DNA from 4 places in the Streptomyces sp. NPDC051207 genome. Region 4 is predicted to be linked to each of the others. Evidence: riboswitches for the same ligand, from Rfam matches in the RefSeq annotation. Region 4 holds a riboswitch; each other region holds the start of a gene.

Region 1 (5,176 bases), on a different contig from region 4:
GCCGGTTCGGGTTCATCGCCGTGTACGCCGCATTCATGGTGCCCGCGTTCGGGCTGCTGACGTGGCTGGTGATCTGGACCCGCCAGCGCGAACTGCGCACCGTGCGGACCGAACTGCCCGCCTACGCGGTCGCGGGCTGGCTGACGCCCCCGGAGCCGTTCGCGCTGGGCTCGATGCGGGCCCGCCGGATCGCGCGCACGTACGCGCGCCGGCACGCCGGGAAGGCAGCGGCGCGGGACGTGGCCCGGTACGAGGCGTACGCGACGTCGCTGGCGTTCCTGCGGCACCGGGGACGGCGGGGCAAGGCCGGCGCCGGCTTCGCGGCCCGGGAGCGCGAGCTGCTGAACGAGCTGTGGGCCCGCCGGGACGCCGCCCGCCCGGCCCTGGAGTACGCGGCCCGGGTCACGGCGCCGCCCGTCCCGGTGCACCTGCCGCCGGCGCCGTACGCACCACCGTGGCCGATGCACGGCCCGGCCACGCACGGCCCCACCGCGTACGGTCAGGCGGCGTACGGCCAGGCCGCGCCGTATCCCGCGTACAACCCCTACCAGTCGTAACCGGGTTCCTCAGGAGCGTCCCGGGGGTGGTCCCTCAGGGGTTGAGGCCCTTGCTGCGCAGCCAGGCCAGCGGGTCGATGCCACTGCCGGCGCCGTCCGGGTGGACCTCCATGTGGAGGTGGGCCCCGGTGACGTTGCCGGTGGCGCCCACGCGGCCGATGACGTCACCGGTGGTGACCTTCTGGCCGACGCTGACGTTGATGGACGACTGGTGGCAGTACCAGATCTCCGTGCCGTCCTCGAGGGTGAGGACGGTGCGGTAGCCGTAGGAGCCGGCCCAGCCCGCCTCGGTGATCGTGCCCGTGTGGACGGCCTTGAGGAGCGTGCCGGTGGGCGCGGCGAAGTCGGCGCCGGTGTGGTAGCCGGAGGACCACATCGCGCCGGCCTGGCCGTAGACGGAGCTGATGGTGTACGAGGACAGCGGCATCGCGTACTGGCGGGCCAGCTCGGCGAGCCGCTCGGCCTCGGCCTTCTTGCGGGCCTCCTCCTCGGCCTTCGCCTTGGCGGCGGCGGCCTTCTCCCGGGCCTCCTTCTCCGCCTTGGCCGCGGCCTCGGCGGCGGCCTTCTCGGCGGCTTCGACGGCGGCCTGGGCGGCCTTGCTGTCGGCCTGGTTCTGCTGCTGCTCGGCCTGCGCCATGATCCGGGCCCGCAGCGCCTCACCGGCGTCGGCGGTGCCCTGGTCGGCGGTGGCGGCGTAGGCGACGCCCACACCGCTGAGCGGGGTGGCGCTGCCCTCGGGGGTGTCGTCGTCCGAGATGAGGGAACCCATGTTGGGCAGGTCCGGCATGGAGATCGACACCGGCGGCTTGCCGGTCTGCGCGGTGGCCATGCCACCCGCGCCGACGGCGGCTATGACGCCGACGCCGAGAACCGTGGAGCTGCGGGCGAGCCCGCCGCCGCGCTGCTTGGCGACGCGATGCCTGCCGCGTACCGGGCGGATGGACTCCTCGGTGGGGTTCCACTCCTCGAACGGGCCTTCGTCGCTGCGGTATTCGCCGTAACCGAAGGTGTCGGCGGTGCGCTGTCCGGGCACGAACGGGGCCTCGGGGGCAGGCGTGTTGGACGCCACGTGGGCGTACTCCTTTCCTTCCTTCTCGCCTACCGGGTTAGCTGACGGGTTCGGAGCAGGAAGGTCTCCTACGCGCGTATATCCGTCGTGCTGCCACGAGGACCTACGCGCGATTCACCCCAGGGTGTTGGTTCCCCGGTTCCCTTGCGGAATTCGGCGCGTGAGCACGGAGCCGCCTTCTGTGACGGCTGGGACGACCGCGCTGCGTTATCGAACGTTAATAGACTCGGGGCGTGGATTCCAAGCTGTTCCTCTTGATCATTAACGAACCCTGGGCAGACTTATCCGGCACGACCGGCGAAAATCGGGCGAGTTGACAGCCCCGCGAACCCCTCGGGCAAACATCCCGAACCCCAAAAGAAATCTGACGTTGCATCAGTTGTTGTCGCAGGGGGACGAGCCGATCACGGTATGTGAGTGGAGGGAGTCCTCGGTACGTGGCGCAGGACGTCGGGCTCGGGCTGGAAAAACACCGAGGGCCGGAACCCTTCCGGATTCCGGCCCTCGGCCTTCAGTAGCGGGGACAGGATTTGAACCTGCGACCTCTGGGTTATGAGCCCAGCGAGCTACCGAGCTGCTCCACCCCGCGTCGTTGTGACTCCAGTGTACGTCATCCACGGAGCGCCGGGCGCCAGGGTTATCCGGCGGGCCGCTCCCCCCGCTTCGCCACGTGGGTGAGGGTCTCCCAGGCCACGAACAGGTTGTCCGTCCCGGCGGGCCGCGCCCCGGCCGTGAGCCGGCGCGCGCCCGGAACGGATGCGCCGAGCCGGTCCTGAAGGTGGTGCAGGGCGACGTCCAGGCCGGGGCCCACGCCGTTGCCCGCCTTGCCGACGCTGCCGCCCGCCGCGCCGCGGCCGGTCCGGCCGCCGCACCGCGCCGCGGACGCGGGCTTGCCCTGCCGGTGGCGGGCGTGCAGGGCGAGCGCGGCCGTCAGCCGGTCCTCGACCTCGCCGTACAGGTCGACGCCCTGGTGCCAGGCGGTCTCGGCGATGTGGGAGGTGGCGGCGATGCCCCGGCCGGCTCGCCGCAGGTCGCGGCAGGTGTCCTGCGTGACGCCGCTCTTCCCGGAGAAGTAGGCGGGCACGCGGGCACGGAAGCGCCGCAGCGCCCGGTCGAACGCCTCGTGGTCCTCCAGGAACACGGCGATGGAGATCGCCGCGTCGGTCATGACGAGGTCCTGGCTGCCGCTGCCGTCCGGGGCCTTCCGGCTGACGGCGGGCAGGTGGACGCTGCGCAGCATGTCCTCGAAGCGCCGCACGCGCTCGGCGGGCCAGCCCGCGTCCGGCGTGTGCCGCACCAGCTCCGCGGCCCGCGCCCAGGTGGAGGCGGCCCACCCGGCGTCCTGGATGCCGTGCCCCTTCAGCCTGGCGGACCAGGCGTCCATGATCTCCCTGGCCTTGACGGCGTGCTGCCGCTTGCCGGTGACCGTGAACAGCAGGGCCTGGGTGTACGCGGCGATCGCGTCGGCGCGCTCCTCGGCGCATCCGCCCCCGGACCGCCCGCCCGCGGCGCAGATGACGGTCTCGCGGGGCTCGGGCCGGTACTTGTACGAGCCGTACTTGCTGTCCCGCATGTCGAGGTACGCCTTCAGCCACGGCTGCCTGCCCGCGGTCACGTTCTCCCGTACGACGGCCAGCTGGTCCTCGCCGACGAGGACGCCCGGGTGCGTGAAGTCGGCGTCGGCGGGCAGGGCGCGGGCCATGGTCCGGCCGTCCGGCCCCGAGGTTCCGCAGGAGGCGACGAGGGCGGCGGCGAGGGGCAGGGCGAGAAGCGCGGCGACGCGACGGCGACGGCCGACGGGCGGCCTGTCGGGCCCGGCACGATTCCCGGAACGACCCGGCCCCACGGAGCCCACCGCGTCCCCCTGGCCCCCTGACCCCGCTGACACCATCACGACTCCCTCCGCGTCACCGTGTGTGCCGGTCCACTGGCAGCGTGACGCGGCGACGGGCGGGCCGCAGGATCTGATGGGCCGAAGGGAGTGGGGCGGGGCCGGACGCGCGGCGGACGGGACGGGCGGGAGCCCAGCGCGGCCGATCCGGAGCCGGGCGGGCCTTCGGGGAGCCGGGCACGGTCGGTTGTGGCGGGCGCGGCCGGAGGGGAGCCGGGCGAAACCGGATGTCAGACAGGCGGGGTCGAGCTGGAGTCGGGCGCGACCGCCCCGGAGCCGAGCGGGGAGGCTGGCACGGTCGGACGTCAGGCAAGCGGGGCCAACCCGGAGCCGCGCGGGGCCGGACGGGAACCGGGCGAGCCGGACGTCTGAAAGGCGGAGCCGACCCGGAGGCGAGCGCGGCCTGATGTCAGGCTGGCGCGGCCTGATGTCAGGCTGGCGGGGCCGGGCGTCAGCCGGGCGGAGCCGGCAAGTGCCGGTTGGGCCTCCTGGCCCGCTCCTCGTACTCCGGCAGTACGACGACGTCGGCGCCCCCGGCCGCGAGCACCCCGCTGCCGTCGGCGCCCGCCACGAAGGTGTCCGGCTCCCGCCAGGCCGTCACCACCCGGCGTACGCCGGCGTCGAGGATCAGCCGGGCGCAGGGCCGGGGCCGGGAGGCGCGGCGGGCGCAGGGTTCGAGGCTGCTGTAGACGGTCGCGGAGGCGAGCCTCGGGTCGGCGGGGTCGAGCTTCCCGAGGGCGGCCTCCTCGGCGTGTACGACGGGATCGCCGGCCTCCCGCGAGTAGCCGCGCGCGAGTTCGGTCCCGTCGGCGGCGACGACCACCGCCCCCACGCTGAACGCGGTCGTGGAGGGCGGGCACCGCTGCGCCAGGTCGCAGGCCAGGGCGAGCCAGTGCCGGTCGGCGGCGGACGGCAGGTCGCCGGTGCCGGGTGCGGTGGGCTCGTAGCGCGTGAGGACGACGTCCGCGATGCGCCGGCTCTCCACGAGGCGGAGCCGGCCGCGCTGGTAGCCGCCGGGCCCGAACAGGCGGGGTGCGTCCGGGTCGCCGACGAGGATCGGGGCGAGGACGAGCTGGAGTTCGTCGGCGAGGCCCTGCTGGAGGAGCTGGGTGTGGACGGTGCCGCCGCCCTCCACCATGAGCCGCTCGACGCCGCGCACGTCGTGCAGGTGCTCCAGCAGCGCGCGCCAGTCGAGGCGCGGGCCGAGCGGGACGACGTCGGCGGCGGGGGCGAGCCGCCGGGCCCGGACGGCTCCCTCGTCGGTCGTGTAGAGGACCTTGTCGCCGCCGGTCTGCCAGAAGTGGGCCGCCGGGTCGAGGTCGCCGGACCCGCTGACGGTGACCTTGAGGGGGAACTCGGGCCGCCCCGCGGCGATCCGCGCGGCGCGGCGCTCGGGCGAGTTGACCAGCAGCCGGGGGTTGTCGGCGCGGATGGTCCCGGCGCCGACGAGGATCGCGTCGGCGGACGCCCGCACCTCGTCGACCCGGTCGAAGTCGGCCGGACCCGACAGCAGCAGCCGCTCGGGGCCGGTGTCGTCCAGGCAGCCGTCGAGGGAGACGGCGGCGGACAGCAGGACGTACGGCAGAGGCATGGGCACCATTGTGGAACGACAGAGCCCCGGCTCGGACCTGCCGAGCCGGGGCGTTGCGTAGGCCCTGT
Region 2 (5,176 bases), on a different contig from region 4:
ACAGCGGTCGAGGAGGCGTCCCCGACCGCCGAGGAACTCGTCGGCGCCTGCGCCGGCGGTCGCACGGTGGTCGTCGTGGCGTCCGGCGAGGGCGAGCCGGCCCTCACCGACGGCCTGGCGCGCCTCGCGGGCTCCGGCCGGACGCCCCTGCCGGAGCTGGAGCTGCTGCCCGCCTCCTACGACCTGCCCGGCGCCCGCCTGCTCGACCTCGTCCAGGTCATGGACCGCATCCGCGCCGAGTGCCCGTGGTCCTCCCGGCAGACCCACAGGGGACTGGCGAAGTACGGCATCGAGGAGGCGTACGAGCTGGTCGAGGCGATCGAGGAGGGCGACCGCGACGAGCTGCGCGAGGAACTGGGCGACGTCCTGCTCCAGGTCGTCTTCCACGCCCGCATCGCCGAGGAGGACCCGGACGCGCCGTTCTCCATCGACGACGTGGCGGGCACGATCGTCGCCAAGCTCGTCCACCGCCACCCGCACGTCTTCGGCGACGCCACGGCGACCACCCCCGAGGAGGTCAAGGAGCACTGGCTGCGCACCAAGGCGGAGGAGAAGCAGCGCACGTCGGTCACCGACGGCGTCCCCCTCGGCCAGCCCGGCCTGGCCCTGGCGGCCAAGCTGGCCTCCCGGGTCCGCACGGCAGGCCTGAGCGTGGACGTCCCCCGGACCGGGGGCATCGGCTACGAGCTGCTGACGCTGGCGGTGCGGGCGGAGGCGGAGGGCGTGGACCCGGAGGCGGCCCTGAGAGCGGCGGCACGGGCCTACCGCGACGCCATCAGAGCCGCGGAGCGGTCGTGACCCGCGCCCGGGACACCACCGGGCACATGGCCGGCCCGCCCCACCCCCGCCCCACCGCGCCCGAACTGTTCACCTGGGAGTCCGCCACCGACCCCTACCCCGCCTACGCCTGGCTGCGCGAGCACGCCCCCGTGCACCGCACCCGGCTGCCGAGCGGCGTGGAGGCCTGGCTGGTCACCCGCCACGCCGACGCCAAGCAGGCCCTCGCCGACCAGCGCCTGTCCAAGAACCCGGCACACCACGACGAACCCGAGCACGCCAAGGGCAAGACCGGCATCCCCGGGGAACGCAAGGCCGAGCTGATGACCCATCTGCTCAACATCGACCCCCCGGACCACACCAGGCTCCGCCGGCTGGTCAGCAAGGCGTTCACGCCCCGCCGCGTCGCCGAGTTCGCGCCCCGCGTGCAGGAACTCACCGACCGGCTCATCGACGGCTTCGCCGACCGGGGCTCCGCCGACCTCATCCACGAGTTCGCCTTCCCGCTGCCCATCTACGCCATCTGCGACCTGCTCGGCGTCCCCCGCGAGGACCAGGACGACTTCCGCGACTGGGCGGGCATGATGATCCGGCACGGCGGCGGGCCCCGCGGCGGGGTCGCCCGGTCCGTGAAGAAGGTGCGCGGCTATCTCGCCGACCTCATCCACCGCAAGCGCGCCGCCCTGCCGGCCGAACCGGCCCCCGGCGAGGACCTCATCTCCGGCCTGATCCGCGCCTCCGACCACGGCGAGCACCTCACCGAGAAGGAGGCGGCGGCGATGGCGTTCATCCTGCTGTTCGCCGGCTTCGAGACCACGGTCAACCTGATAGGCAACGGCACCTACGCCCTCCTCACCCACCCCGGGCAGCGCGCCCGCCTCCAGGACTCCCTCGCCGCGGGCGAACACGACCTGCTCGCCACCGGCGTGGAGGAACTCCTGCGCTACGACGGCCCGGTGGAGCTGGCCACCTGGCGGTTCGCCACCGAACCGCTCACCATCGGCGGCCAGGACATCGCGCCCGGCGACCCCGTCCTCGTCGTGCTGGCCGCGGCGGACCGGGACCCGGAGCGGTTCGCCGACCCGGACGTCCTCGACCTCGGCCGCAAGGACAACCAGCACCTCGGGTACGGGCACGGCATCCACTACTGCCTCGGCGCCCCGCTCGCCCGCCTGGAGGGACAGACCGCGCTCGCCACGCTCCTGACCCGCCTGCCGGACCTGCGACTGGCCGTGGAACCGGACCAGTTGCGGTGGCGCGGCGGGCTCATCATGCGGGGACTGCGCACCCTGCCGGTCGAGTTCACCCCGAGACGCTGACCGCACGCCTGCCGGCACGCGGGCGGGCAAACATGACACGCGGTCAAGTCTGTGATCTTCACGTGATCTGCGCGGCATGAACTTGTGACAAGTGATCGAATGCCTATACGTTCACGGATCAGCGTGGCGCCGAGTCCATTCGCCGCGCCGTTCACCGCTGCCTCGCGAAAGGTCCCCGCATGCTCTCCGGGAACGGTCGTCACCGTCGCCCCCGCCAGGCTCCGGCTCTCCTTGTCGCGGCCGGAGTGACCGGCTCCGCCATCGCCATCCCGCTGCTGGGCGCCACCGGCGCCAGTGCGGCCGACGGCGCCTCGTGGGACCGGGTCGCGGAGTGCGAGACCGGAGGCTCCTGGAGCCAGAACACGGGCAACGGCTACTACGGCGGGCTCCAGGTGACCCAGGAGGACTGGGAGGCGTACGGCGGTCTCGACTTCGCGTCCAGCGCCGACCAGGCGAGCCGCTCGCAGCAGATAGCCGTCGCCGAGCGCATCCTCGCCGACAAGGGCGCCGACGCCTGGCCGACCTGTGGGCTGCTCGCCGGGCTCGACGGCGACAGCGGTGACGCCGCAGTGGACACGGGCGTGTCCGAGTCACCCGAATCTGGGGATACTTCCGATTCATCCGTTTTGCTCGACTCGCTGGACGGCTCGGGCGAGTCGAGCGCGTCGGCATCGGCCTCGCCGTCCCCCTCGGCCTCGACCTCGCCCGGCGGGGCGACCACCGACTCTTCGGACTCCGCGGACTCCACGGCCACCGCCGATGGCACGGTCATCACGGACGAATCCGGCGAATCCGTCGACCTCACCAAGCGGGACGACTCGGACAAGTCCGGGCAGAGTGACGGCGTTTCGGAAGGCTCGGAAACCGGCGGGACCGGCGCCGGCCGCCACCGCGGCCCCAGCGCCGAGGAAGTCGTCGGCGGCGACCGTGAGGGCGGCTCCGCCGGACGGCACGCCTCGCGCGGCGCGGCCGCCCGGGATGCCGTGGACGGCACCTATACCGTCCGCGCGGGAGACAGTCTCTGGTCCATCGCCGACTCCCTCGACCTCCGCGGCGGATGGCGCGAGCTGTACACCGCGAACGAGGAAGAGGTGGGCGGCGACCCGGACCTCATCCTGCCCGGTCAGAAGCTTGCGGTGCAGGGCGAAACGGCCGAAAAGTAGCGGCAGTTCGCGTCCTGGTTCGCCGTGCAATGTCCGTTTTAAACGCGGTGAGAGATAGGTCTCAGAAGCCCTGATCGTCTTTGAAATTCGGTGGGGCGCGTGGCTACGGTCGAGATCGCTCGCCATCGCGGGCACCGGCCGCCGCAACGCCGAATCCTGCCAGTGGCGGCCCGGTTACAGTCGTCGCGTCAAGCGCCGTAGGCAGGAGCGGGGGACCCAAGGTAGGTGCCGGAACCGGCAGTTGTGCTGGAACCGGCTTGGGGTGAAGCCGCGCGCACCGTGAGGTGCCGTGCGGCCGGGCAACTCAACCGGCCCGAACCCGACAGCTCACCTCGTAGGCGTCGGTGAGGGGATCCAACCATGCTGTTTTCCGGCAAGGGCAAGCACCGTCGTCCGTCCAAGGCCACTCGCGCCATCGCCATCGCCGGTGTCACCGGCGCCGCCGTCGCCGCCCCGCTGATGGCGTCCGGCACCGCTTCCGCCGCCACCGCCTCCGAGTGGGAGACCGTCGCCCAGTGCGAGTCCGGCGGCAACTGGTCCATCAACACCGGCAACGGCTACTACGGCGGTCTGCAGTTCTCCGCCTCCACCTGGGCGGCCTTCGGCGGCACGCAGTACGCCTCCACCGCCGACCAGGCCACCAAGGCGCAGCAGATCGAGATCGCCGAGAAGGTGCTCGCGGGCCAGGGCAAGGGTGCCTGGCCGGTCTGCGGCACCGGCCTGTCGAACGCGTCGTACGACGGCGGCTCCGCGTCGGGCTCCGGCAGCTCCGCGTCGGGCTCCGGCCAGAGCGCGGGTGGCGACACCGCCACCACCGACCGCTCGGCCGAGCAGCCCGCCTCCCGCTCGCAGGAGCGTCCGGCCGCGAAGAAGACCGTCACCACGCCGACCGGCAAGAAGGTCAAGAAGGGCGACGGCGAGTACAAGGTCGTCAAGGGCGACACCCTCAGCACCATCGCCGAGGAGCACGACGTCAAGGGCGGCTGGGCGAAGCTGTTCAAGCTGAACAAGGACATCGTGGAGGACGCCGACCTCATCTACCCGGGTCAGCAGCTGCACCTGAAGTGATCCGCGGTTCGATCCGAACCCCGGCGCCCTCACGGAGCGGGCCCGTCCCCTGACAGGGTCCCGTGAGAGCCGCCCCCGTCCCCACGGGCTCCCCGCCCCGGTGCGTCGTCCCCCGTACGCACCGGGGCGGGGTTTTTTCACGCCCACGCGCGCCACGCCCACGCGCGCCACGCCCACGCGCGCCACGTGCCCGCCCCCACGCGCGCCACACGCCACCCCGGAGCCATCCCCCCCCCGCGCCCACGCGCCCGCCCTCCCGCGTCCGCGCCGCCCTCGCGCCCCCGCCTCTTCCCCCACTCTTCACCCACCACCCCCTTTGTTCCGTCGATGAACAATGGGTACCGTCTGTCTGTCCACGGGACGGTCGGTCGGCTGGCCGACGGCCCGGGGGCGGTTAGGCTCTAGTCGCATGGCACGCCCAGGGCCGCCGAGGCTCACGTGCCCCGCACTTCCAGCGTCACATCCCAAGAAGGAGATGCTCGTGCCGTCCATCGACGTCGTCGTAGCCCGGGAAATCCTGGACTCCCGAGGCAACCCCACGGTCGAGGTCGAGGTCGGCCTCGACGACGGCAGCACGGGTCGTGCCGCCGTCCCGTCCGGCGCCTCCACCGGCGCCTTCGAGGCCATCGAGCTCCGCGACGGCGACCCGAACCGCTACCAGGGCAAGGGCGTCGAGAAGGCCGTCCTGGCCGTCATCGAGCAGATCGGCCCGGAGCTGGTCGGCTACGACGCCACCGAGCAGCGCCTGATCGACCAGGCGATGTTCGACCTGGACGCCACCGACAACAAGGGCTCCCTCGGCGCCAACGCCATCCTCGGCGTCTCGCTCGCCGTCGCGCACGCCGCATC
Region 3 (5,176 bases), on a different contig from region 4:
GCCAGCGCCGTGCGCGCCTCCTCCGCGTACCGGATGGTGTCCCGCCGGGCCTGCTCCAGCGCCGGGTGCGCCCGCAGGGCCGCCAGCGCCTTCCGGTGCCGCACGTCGTCGCTGAGGTCGGAGTCCAGCAGCTCGCACAGCGCGAGGTCCTCGGCGAGACCGAGCCGCGCCGCCCGTTCCCGCAGCCGCAGCACCGGCAGCGTCGCGATGCCCTCGCGCAGGTCGGTGCCCGGTGTCTTGCCGGACTCGGCCGACTCGGACGCGATGTCGAGCACGTCGTCGGCGAGCTGGAAGGCGACCCCGAGCCGCTCGCCGTACTGCGTGAGGACGTTCACGACCCGCTCGTCGGCGCCGGACATCATCGCGCCGAACCGGCACGACACCGCCACCAGAGAGCCCGTCTTGCCTCCGAGCACGTCCAAGTAGTGCTCGACCGGGTCTCGACCGTCCTGCGGTCCCGCCGTCTCCAGGATCTGCCCGGTGACCAGCCGCTCGAACGCGAGGGCCTGCACGCGGACCGCCTCGGGCCCGAGGTCGGCGAGGATCTGCGAGGCGCGGGCGAACAGGAAATCGCCGGTGAGGACGGCCACCGAGTTGCCCCAGCGGGTGTTCGCGCTGGCGACCCCGCGGCGCACCTCGGCCTCGTCCATCACGTCGTCGTGGTACAGCGTGGCCAGGTGGGTCAGCTCGACGACGACGGCCGACGGCACGATCCCGGGCGCGTAGGGGTCGCCGAACTGCGCGGACAGCATCACCAGCAGGGGACGGAACCGCTTGCCGCCCGCCCGCATCAGGTGCTGGGCTGCCTTGGTGATGAAAGGCACCTCGCTCTTGGTTGCTTCGAGCAACCCTTCTTCGACAGCCGCCAACCCGGCCTGGACATCGGCCTCCAGAGCCTGGTCCCGCACGCTCAGCCCGAACGGCCCGACGACGGTCACGAAGGTCTCCTGTCTGCTGGCGCCTACTGGCGATTACCTGTTTGTCGATAGGTCGCTGCCCTCACTCAAGTCAGCGTATCCGGTCATGTTTCGATCACCGCCAGCGCCCACCCGTCCAGGCCACCAGCTATCGGATCACGACCGGCATTTTCTCGATCACTCGACAGATAACGACATAGCCGACATGTGCGGCTCTACACGACTCGCCCGACAAAGCACCGGACACGTGCCTGATGTCCTCTTTGTCGAGCTTGGCACTCGAATTCCCCTTGGCCCCAGATGCTCCTCACGGCTCGCGCCCGTGAGTTGAGTCACGCGTTCCCCGGGCGCGGCACCGCACTCCCCGCGCCCGCATCCCCGCGCGCCACGGGCGAGTTGCACCTTGGCGACGGCGGAGGATCAAGCTCCCCATATGCCTCACACCAAGGTCAACCCGGGCGTTCTGTGATCCGGTCCCTTGTTCCGGACATGTGCCCTCGCATACGTTCCCGGCCTGTCGGGCGGACGCCGAGTCCTGCCACCGCCCGCACCACCGACCACGAACCCACTCGCAGGCAGGAGCGGGGGACCCAGGCAAGACGCCGGACCGGTCACCGCACCGGAACGGCTCGGGGTGAAGCCGTGCCCGTCACAGGGCCCGGCCGGGCACCTCCCGCCCGAACCCGACAGCTCACCTCGCAGGCGCAGGAGAGGACATTCGCCATGCCTGCATCCGTTCAGTCCCGCCGTGCCGGGAACCGCGGCCTCGTCCGCAAGCTCGCCGCCGCCGGCGCCGCCGTGCTCGCCCTTCCGCTGATCGGCGCGACGAGCGCGTCCGCCGCCACCCCGGCCGCGCCGGCCCCGGCCGCGGCGACGGCGTACCCGGACGACCTCGACGGCTGGATCCGCCAGTCCCTCGCCGTCATGGCGGAGCACGGCATCCCCGGCTCCTACGACGGCATCCACCGCAACATCATGCGGGAGTCCTCGGGCAACCCGTACGCCATCAACAACTGGGACTCCAACGCCGCCGCCGGTACGCCGTCCAAGGGCCTGCTCCAGGTCATCGACCCCACCTTCCTGGCGTACCACGTGCCCGGCACGTCGTTCGATCCGTACGACCCGGTCGCGAACATCACCGCCGCCTGCAACTACGCGGCCCAGCGGTACGGCTCGATCGACAACGTCTTCGGGGCGTACTGAGTCGGACGGAGCGCCTATTGGGGGGAGCGGGGCTTCGGGACCGCCGCGGTTGCGGCCCTGGGCTTGGGCCTGGCCGGGGCTCCCGCTCCCGCTCCTGCTCCGGCCACGGCTCCCGTTCCGGCCGCGGTTGCGGCTCCCGCTCCGACCGCGGGGAACAGTCGCTCCAGGACGGCGGCGATGCCGTCGTCCTCGTTCGACAGGGTGATCTCGTCCGCGACGGCCTTCAGTTCGGGGTGCGCGTTGGCCATGGCGACGCCGTGCGCGGCCCAGTCGAACATCGGGATGTCGTTGGGCATGTCCCCGAAGGCGATCGTCCGGTCCGGGCCGATCCCCAGGTACTCGGCGGCCAGTGCCAGACCGGTCGCCTTGGTGATGCCGCACGGCTGGAGCTCGACGGTCCCCGGGCCCGACATGGTCACCGTCGCCAGGGAGCCGACCACTCCACGCGCCGTCGCCGCCAACTCGTCGTCGGACAGCCCGGGATGGCGCAGCAGCACCTTGCTGATCGGCTCCTGCCACAGGGCGTCGCGCCGGTCGACCCGCACGGCCGGCAGGGTCGGGTGCGGCATCAGGTAGCCCGGCTCGATCAGCGTGAGCCCGTCCACGCCGTCCTGGTCGACGGCCGCGAACACCTCACCCACCTCGGCCTCGATCTTGCCGAGCGCCGTCTCGGCCAGTTCCCGGTCCAGGGTGACCGACCACAGCAGGCGGTCCGTACCGGCGTCGTAGACCTGCGCGCCCTGCCCGCACACCGCCGGCCCCGTGCTGCCGAGATCGGCGAGCAGCGGACGCACCCGGGGGGCCGGGCGCCCGGTCACGACGAGATGCCGGGCGCCTGCCTCGGCCGCCCGCGCGAGCGCGGCGAGCGACCGGTCGGAGAGGGTGTCGTCACCACGCAGAAGCGTTCCGTCCAGGTCGGTGGCGATCAGTGAGTATGCGAGGGGTGCGGGCATGATCAGAGAATACGGACATCGCGCGCCCTCGCCTCACCGCGCTTTTCCCACCCGTCAATTCTGTTCCCCACCCGTCATTTCCGATCCCGACCAGCCGTTTCTTGTCTTCACCAGCCGCATCTGAGCACTGCCGGTCACCGGCTGAACGGTCCTGTCCGGAACCGCTCAACGGTCCTCTCCGGGACCGCTGGACGGTCCCGTCCGGGGGCGCGCGACCGTGTGCCGGGGTGCGTGAAGCGCCCCTGTCGAGCCCTCGGTTCCGGTTCGCGCCAACGTGCTCCGCCACCTACCGAAGGCGAGGACGGCCGGGAGCCCCGGCCGGCGGCCTTCCGGCACGCGCCCGGAGTCACCCTGCTCCCACCGCTCCGTCAAGATCACACACCTGCCTGTGGACAACTTCTGGTACGGAAGCGGAAGCGGTGCGCCCAAGAACGACAGACCGGCCGTAACGTGTGGCGCGGTCCCACGACGCGTGGAACACACCTGGCGCACACGAAAGCGAGGCAGCACCCCATGCCCCCGTTCGATGTACCCGAGGGCGACCCCTTCGGCCCGCACAACCTTCCGTACGGCGTGTTCTCGCTCCCCGGCTCCGAGGAGCGGACCGTGGGCGTCCGGCTCGGCGACCACGTCCTCGACGCGGGCGCCGCGGCCCGCGCGCTCGGCTCGCCGTACGCCTCCCTGCTCGCGCGGCCGACCCTGAACCCGTTGCTGGCCGCCGGCCGCACCGCCTGGTCGGACGTGCGGCGCGCGCTGACGGCGTGGGTGACGGTCCCCTCGCACCGGGAGACCCTGGAACCGCTGTTCCACCCGCTGTCCGAGGTGACCCTGCACCTGCCCTTCGAGGTCGCCGACTACGTCGACTTCTACGCCTCCGAGCACCACGCCCGGAACGTCGGCCAGATCTTCCGCCCCGACGCCGAGGACTCCCTCACCCCGAACTGGAAGCACCTGCCCATCGGCTACCACGGCCGCTCCGGCACGGTCGTCGTCTCGGGCACGGACGTCGTACGGCCCTCGGGGCAGCGCAAGGCGCCCACCGACCCGGCGCCGGTCTTCGGGCCGTCCGTCCGCCTGGACATCGAGGCGGAGGTCGGCTTCGTCGTCGGCGTGCCGTCCGCGCTGGGCAGCCCGGTCGCGCTCGGTGACTTCCGCGAGCACGTCTTCGGGCTGTGCCTGCTGAACGACTGGTCCGCGCGCGACATCCAGGCCTGGGAGTACGTCCCCCTCGGCCCGTTCCTCGGCAAGTCCTTCGCCACCTCCGTCTCCGCGTGGATCACCCCGCTGGACGCCCTGGACGCGGCCCGCGTCGCACCCCCGCGGCGCACCCACGACCTGCTGCCCTACCTGGACGACACCGACGACGAACCCGGCGGCTACGACCTGCGGATCACCGTCGCGATCAACGGCCACCCCGTCTCCGAGCCGCCCTTCTCCACCATGTACTGGACGGCCGCCCAGCAACTTGCCCACCTGACCGTCAACGGCGCCTCCCTGCGCACCGGCGACCTGTACGGCTCGGGCACCGTCAGCGGCCCCGAGCACGGTCAGCGCGGCTCGCTGCTGGAGCTGACGTGGAACGGCCGCGACGCGCTGGAACTCCCCGACGGCAAGCGGACGTTCCTGGAGGACGGGGACGTCGTGACCCTGACCGCCTGGGCGCCGGGACCGGACGGGGTCCGGGTCGGGCTCGGCGAGGTCACCGGGCGCATCGTGCCGCAGTGAATATTCCGGGGGCCCATTCCCCGGCGGATCGCTGCTGACACCTGTCTCGCACCGCCCGGCGCCGTCATACTGGCGTCGGGCGGTGTGCACGGGACGCACGCCACGCCCGGTGCCGCGACTCCGCGCGCTCCCGGCCGGTTCACGACGGCCGGCGCGGGCGGTCCCGGAGCTGCCGCGGGACCGCAGGCGTCGCGGCCACCGTGCACCGGCCCCGACAGCACGACCCGAAGCCGCACCTTCTCTGACCAGAACCGGAGCCCGTGGCATGACTGTCTGCCTGCTCCTGCTGAGCGTCGTCGCCCTGACCGCCGCCGTGCCGGTCCCCCGCGCACTGACCCGCGCCGCCTGGCCCGAGCGGGAACCCGTGGTCGGGCTGTG
Region 4 (5,176 bases):
AGCGGCTCGTGCGCAACCGTCTCGACGAGATCCCGCACGAGCTGGCCAGTCCCGCGCGGCGGGCCGCCAAGGAGCTGTCGAAGGAGCTGTTCCCGGCGGACTCGCGCATGTCGCGTCCGCGTCAGGGCACCGAGGAGACGGTCGCCGCCGTCGACGCGGCGGCGGTGCGCGCCTTCTACGAGCGGCACGTGCGGCCCGCCACCGCCACGGCCGTGATCGTCGGCGACCTCACCGGCACCGACCTCGACGCCCTGCTCGGCGACACGCTCGGCGCGTGGACCGGCTCCCCGGCCGCCGCCCGTCCCGTGCCGCCGGTGACCGCCGACGACACCGGCCGCGTGGTCGTCGTGGACCGGCCGGGCGCCGTCCAGACGCAGCTGCTCATCGGCCGCGTCGGGCCGGACCGCCACGACCGCGTGTGGCCCGCGCAGGTGCTCGGCACGTACTGCCTGGGCGGCACCCTCACCTCCCGCCTGGACCGCGTCCTGCGCGAGGAGAAGGGCTACACCTACGGCGTGCGGTCGTTCGCGCAGGTCCTGCGGTCCGCACCGGACGGCTCGGGCGCCGCGATGCTCGCCATCAGCGGCTCCTTCGACACCCCGAACACCGGCCCGGCGCTCCAGGACCTGTGGACGGTGCTGCGCACGCTCGCCGCGGAGGGCCTCACCGACGCCGAACGCGACGTCGCCGTGCAGAACCTGGTGGGTGTCGCGCCGCTCAAGTACGAGACGGCGGCGGCCGTCGCCGGCACGCTGGCCGACCAGGTCGAGCAGCACCTGCCCGACGACTACCAGGCCACGCTGTACCGGCAGCTCGCCGCGACCGGCACCGTGGAGGCCACCGCGGCGGTCGTCAACGCCTTCCCGGTGGACCGGCTGGTGACGGTCCTCGTCGGCGACGCGGCGCAGATCAAGGCGCCCGTCGAGGCCCTCGGCATCGGCGACGTCACGGTGGTTGCCGCGGAGTAGCCCGCACGCGAAGGGCACGCCGGAACACGCGTGAACCAGGGGGCCCTGGTGGCGGAAGCGCCACCAGGGCCCCCTTATGCCGGAATTGACTTGGATTGCTAGGGAGGCTGCCTGTCTGAGCTGTGGCATGCGCTACAAAAGCCGCGATCCGTTTGGGGATTGAAAGATGTCCCGTTTAGCGTCATCCGGGCTGTCCGTCAGGCAGTGCGCCGCACCCGCGGCACCGGACAGTCATCGCCGAGTCCCCGTACGGCGCGAGCCAGGGGAGCCGGGGACCCGTCAGCAGTCCCTGGGGTGAATCGGACGCCCGCGCGTGAAGCGTGGGGGTCCGTAGGAGACCTTCCTGCTCCGAACCCGTCAGCTAACCCGGTAGGCGAGAGGGAAGGAAAGGACAAACCGCTACATGGCGTTCACGCGCGCCACAGGGAAGCACCGTCGTCCCGGCCGAATACAGCGTTCCACCGCCCGCGCGGCGGGCGTGGCGGCACTCGCCGCCACCGGCGTCGTCGGCACCCTCACGCCCCCGGCGCACGCCGCCGAATCGGCCGCCGAACAGACCGGTCTGACCCCCGTCGTCGCCATCGGCGACACGGTCGCCGACCGGATCGCCGACCAGGTCGCCGCCCAGCAGCACGCCGCCGAGGTGGCCGAGGCGGAGCGCAAGGCCGTCGAGGCCGCCCGCGAGAGGGCGGCGCAGGCCGCCGCGGAGGCCGCCGAACGGGCCCGCGAGGCCAAGGAGCGCGCCGCCCGCGAGGCCGAGCGCAAGCGCCTGGGCACCTACGTCTCCCCGATCGCCGGTTCGTACGTCTCCACCGGCTACAAGTCCGGCGGCGCCGTCTGGTCCTCCGGCAGCCACACCGGCGTCGACTTCCACGCCGCCGGCGGCACGCCCGTCCGCGCGGTCGGCATGGGCACCGTCGTCGAGGCCGGCTGGGGCGGCGCGTACGGCAACCAGATCGTCATCCGGATGAACGACGGCACGTACACCCAGTACGGCCACCTGTCCTCCATCGGCGTCTCGGTGGGCCAGCGGGTGGCCCCGGGCACGCAGATCGGCCTGTCCGGCGCGACCGGCAACGTCACGGGGGCACACCTGCACTTCGAGGCGCGGACGAGCCAGGAGTACGGCTCCGACATCGACCCCGTCGCCTACCTCCGCTCCCACGGCGTCACCATCTGAGGCGCCCGCCCGCGCGGCCTCGGCATGTGAGACGCCCGCCCGCACGGCGTCGGCATCCGAGGCGCCCGGCGCGTCCGGGACTCCGGCGCGCACACCCGCGGCGCCCGCCCGGTGACACGCGCCGGTGATGACGCCCCGCCCCGGCTCACCAGCCGGGGCTTTCGGCGTTTCGGGAGGCGCACGTCCAAAAACCGTCCATGAATTTCTGCCCGCCGTCGGAAATTCGGCCTCATTGCCCTAGAGTCACGGAACACGCGTCCATCGTCGGCGTTTCACGGGGATTAAGGCGGAGGTCGGTCATGCGTATTCCGGCGCACTCGGTGTGCACGGCGATCCGGGACGACATCGTCGCGGGTGTCTACGAGCGCGGCAGCCGGCTCACCGAGGAACTGCTCGCCCGCCGCTACGGCGTCTCGCGCGTCCCCGTCCGGGAGGCGCTGCGCACCCTGGAGGCCGAGGGGTTCGTGGTGACCCGGCGGCACGCGGGCGCGTGCGTGGCGGAACCGACCGAGCAGGAGGCCGCCGACCTGCTGGAGATGCGGCTGCTCCTGGAGCCGCTCGGCGCGTCCCGGGCCGCCCAGCGCCGCACCGAGGCCCATTTGAAGGTGCTGCGCGGCCTGGTCCGGCTCGGCCAGGAGCGCGCCCGGCGTGGCAACAGCGACGACCTGCGCTCCCTGGGCGGCTGGTTCCACGAGACGCTCGCCCAGGCCTCCGGCAGCCCGGCGCTGTGCTCGGTGCTGACCCAGCTGCGGCACAAGATCGCGTGGATGTACGCGGTGGAGGCCCCCGCCGACCCGGCGGAGACCTGGGCGGAGCACGGCGCGATCGTCGACGCCGTGGCCCGCGGCGACGGCGAGCGCGCGCGGGCCGTCACGGCGCTGCACACCGAGCGCTCGGGCGCCGCGCACCGGCTGCGGTTCGGTTCCCGGGGCCCGGACCGTGTGAGGAACTCGCAACATCCCGTCAACACGGCGAGCCTGCGGCATTAACACGGGAGCCGTATACAAAGAAAAGATATTCGACGCGGAGCAATTCGGTGTGCCCTTTTCGCGCGGTGTGCAATTGCGTCACCGCGCTGCTTCCGCATGCCCATTACCGGGTGCCCCCGGATCACCTCCGGGAATTCCCGGAGAGCCTGCCGTAAAACGGCGGAGCCGCGCCCACCGGAAAACGGGCACGGCTCCGCGCGCTGGTGCTCGGTCGCTCAGACGGTCTCGGGAAGCTCCTCGAGGCCCTCGGCGACCAGCTTCGCCAGGCGGTCCAGGGCGGCGTCGGCGCCCTCGGCGTCGGAGGCGAGGACGACCTCCTCGCCGCCCTGGGCGCCGAGCCCCAGGACGGCCAGCATGGACGCCGCGTTCACGGGGTCGCCCCCGGCCTTGGCGATCGTCACCGGGATGCCTGCGGCCGTGGCGGCCCGGACGAAGATGGAGGCGGGGCGGGCGTGGAGACCCTCGGCCCAGCCGACGTTGACGCGGCGCTCAGCCATGTGTTGCTGCCCTTCAGATGTCTCGGGTTGTCTGGACCAGATGTCTAGACCAGTCTTCCATACCGTGAAGCAGGCCCCGGACGGCGCCCTGCACCGCCCGGGAACGACTCCGGACCGCGGCCTCGGCCCGGATGCCGTCATTGTCCTCGTAGGTGGCTGTCGTCCACAGACTGCCCCGCGCCGTTGTCATACCCGAGCCGTACTCTGGGGCCCATGCAGACCTCGTCGGACCGGCACGAGTACCCCGCCCACTGGGAGGCCGACGTGGTGCTGCGCGACGGCGGCACGGCCCGCGTCCGCCCCATCACCGTCGATGACGCCGAGCGCCTGGTCAGCTTCTACGAGCAGGTCTCCGACGAGTCGAAGTACTACCGCTTCTTCGCGCCCTACCCGCGCCTGTCCGCGAAGGACGTCCACCGCTTCACGCACCACGACTTCGTGGACCGGGTGGGTCTCGCGGCCACGGTGGGCGGCGAGTTCATCGCCACCGTACGCTACGACCGGATCGGCGCCGACGGCACGCCCGCGTCGTCCCCCGCCGACGAGGCCGAGGTCGCCTTCCTCGTGCAGGACGCCCACCAGGGCCGCGGCGTCGCCTCCGCCCTGCTCGAGCACATCGCGGCCGTCGCCCGGGAGCGCGGCATCCGCCGCTTCGCCGCCGAGGTGCTGCCCGCCAACACCAAAATGATCAAGGTGTTCACGGACGCGGGCTACACCCAGAAGCGCAGTTTCGAGGACGGCGTCGTCCGCCTGGAGTTCGACCTCGAACCCACCGACCGCTCCCTCGCCGTGCAGTACGCGCGCGAGCACCGCGCCGAGGCGCGATCCGTGCAACGGCTGCTGACCCCCGGCTCGGTCGCCGTCATCGGCGTCGGCCGCACCCCCGGCGGAGTGGGCCGCAGCATCCTCGGCAACATCCGGGACGCCGGCTTCACCGGCCGCCTGTACGCCGTGAACCGGGCGCTGCCGGAAGGGCAGAAGGACATCGACGGGGTGCCCGCCCACCGCTCGGTGGGGGACATCGGGGAACCGGTCGACCTCGCCGTCGTCGCCGTGCCCTCCGAGCACGTGCCGCAGGTCGTCACCGACTGCGGCGAGCACGGCGTGCGCGGACTCGTCGTGGTCTCCGCGGGGTACGCCGAGAGGGGGCCCGCGGGCCGCGAGCGCCAGCGCGAACTCGTGCGGCAGGCACGCACGCACGGCATGCGGCTCATCGGGCCGAACGCCTTCGGGATCGTCAACACCTCCGCGCGCGTGCGGCTCAACGCCTCCCTCGCGCCCGAGATGCCGCGGCCCGGCCGGATCGGCCTGTTCGCCCAGTCCGGCGCCATCGGCATCGCCCTGCTGTCCCGGCTGCACCGGCGCGGCGGCGGCGTCACCGGCGTCACCGGCGTCTCGACGTTCGTCTCCTCCGGCAACCGCGCCGACGTCTCCGGCAACGACGTCCTGCAGTACTGGTACGACGACCCGGACACCGACGTCGCCCTGATGTACCTGGAGTCCATCGGCAACCCCCGCAAGTTCACCCGCCTCGCCCGGCGC

What was found. Region 4 has a riboswitch for cyclic di-AMP ahead of AB0M97_RS03180 (M23 family metallopeptidase). Riboswitches for the same ligand answer to the same signal wherever they lie in the genome.
Region 1: another riboswitch for cyclic di-AMP. It lies ahead of AB0M97_RS22740 (M23 family metallopeptidase); the one in region 4 lies ahead of AB0M97_RS03180 (M23 family metallopeptidase).
Region 2: another riboswitch for cyclic di-AMP. It lies ahead of AB0M97_RS08540 (transglycosylase family protein); the one in region 4 lies ahead of AB0M97_RS03180 (M23 family metallopeptidase).
Region 3: another riboswitch for cyclic di-AMP. It lies ahead of AB0M97_RS07305 (transglycosylase SLT domain-containing protein); the one in region 4 lies ahead of AB0M97_RS03180 (M23 family metallopeptidase).

Annotation. Positions count from the first base shown of each region.
Region 1 covers NZ_JBFBAX010000024.1:84,353-89,528, reverse strand. Annotated here, with positions in the region: gene AB0M97_RS22745 (PrsW family intramembrane metalloprotease) at 1-557, shown strand, start outside; gene AB0M97_RS22740 (M23 family metallopeptidase) at 592-1,626, opposite strand; cyclic di-AMP (ydaO/yuaA leader) riboswitch at 1,638-1,795, opposite strand; tRNA gene AB0M97_RS22735 (tRNA-Met) at 2,142-2,215, opposite strand; gene AB0M97_RS22730 (alginate lyase family protein) at 2,264-3,472, opposite strand; gene AB0M97_RS22725 (dihydrofolate reductase family protein) at 3,969-5,108, opposite strand.
Region 2 covers NZ_JBFBAX010000006.1:75,960-81,135, reverse strand. Annotated here, with positions in the region: gene AB0M97_RS08555 (nucleoside triphosphate pyrophosphohydrolase) at 1-798, shown strand, start outside; gene AB0M97_RS08550 (cytochrome P450) at 825-2,096, shown strand; gene AB0M97_RS08545 (transglycosylase family protein) at 2,276-3,259, shown strand; cyclic di-AMP (ydaO/yuaA leader) riboswitch at 3,443-3,615, shown strand; gene AB0M97_RS08540 (transglycosylase family protein) at 3,620-4,327, shown strand; gene eno (phosphopyruvate hydratase) at 4,809-5,176, shown strand, end outside.
Region 3 covers NZ_JBFBAX010000005.1:103,392-108,567, reverse strand. Annotated here, with positions in the region: gene AB0M97_RS07310 (polyprenyl synthetase family protein) at 1-938, opposite strand, end outside; cyclic di-AMP (ydaO/yuaA leader) riboswitch at 1,470-1,637, shown strand; gene AB0M97_RS07305 (transglycosylase SLT domain-containing protein) at 1,641-2,120, shown strand; gene AB0M97_RS07300 (HAD family hydrolase) at 2,135-3,073, opposite strand; gene fahA (fumarylacetoacetase) at 3,587-4,798, shown strand; gene AB0M97_RS07290 (M56 family metallopeptidase) at 5,064-5,176, shown strand, end outside.
Region 4 covers NZ_JBFBAX010000002.1:298,242-303,417, reverse strand. Annotated here, with positions in the region: gene AB0M97_RS03185 (pitrilysin family protein) at 1-968, shown strand, start outside; cyclic di-AMP (ydaO/yuaA leader) riboswitch at 1,194-1,359, shown strand; gene AB0M97_RS03180 (M23 family metallopeptidase) at 1,372-2,148, shown strand; gene AB0M97_RS03175 (GntR family transcriptional regulator) at 2,448-3,137, shown strand; gene AB0M97_RS03170 (HPr family phosphocarrier protein) at 3,353-3,634, opposite strand; gene AB0M97_RS03165 (GNAT family N-acetyltransferase) at 3,848-5,176, shown strand, end outside.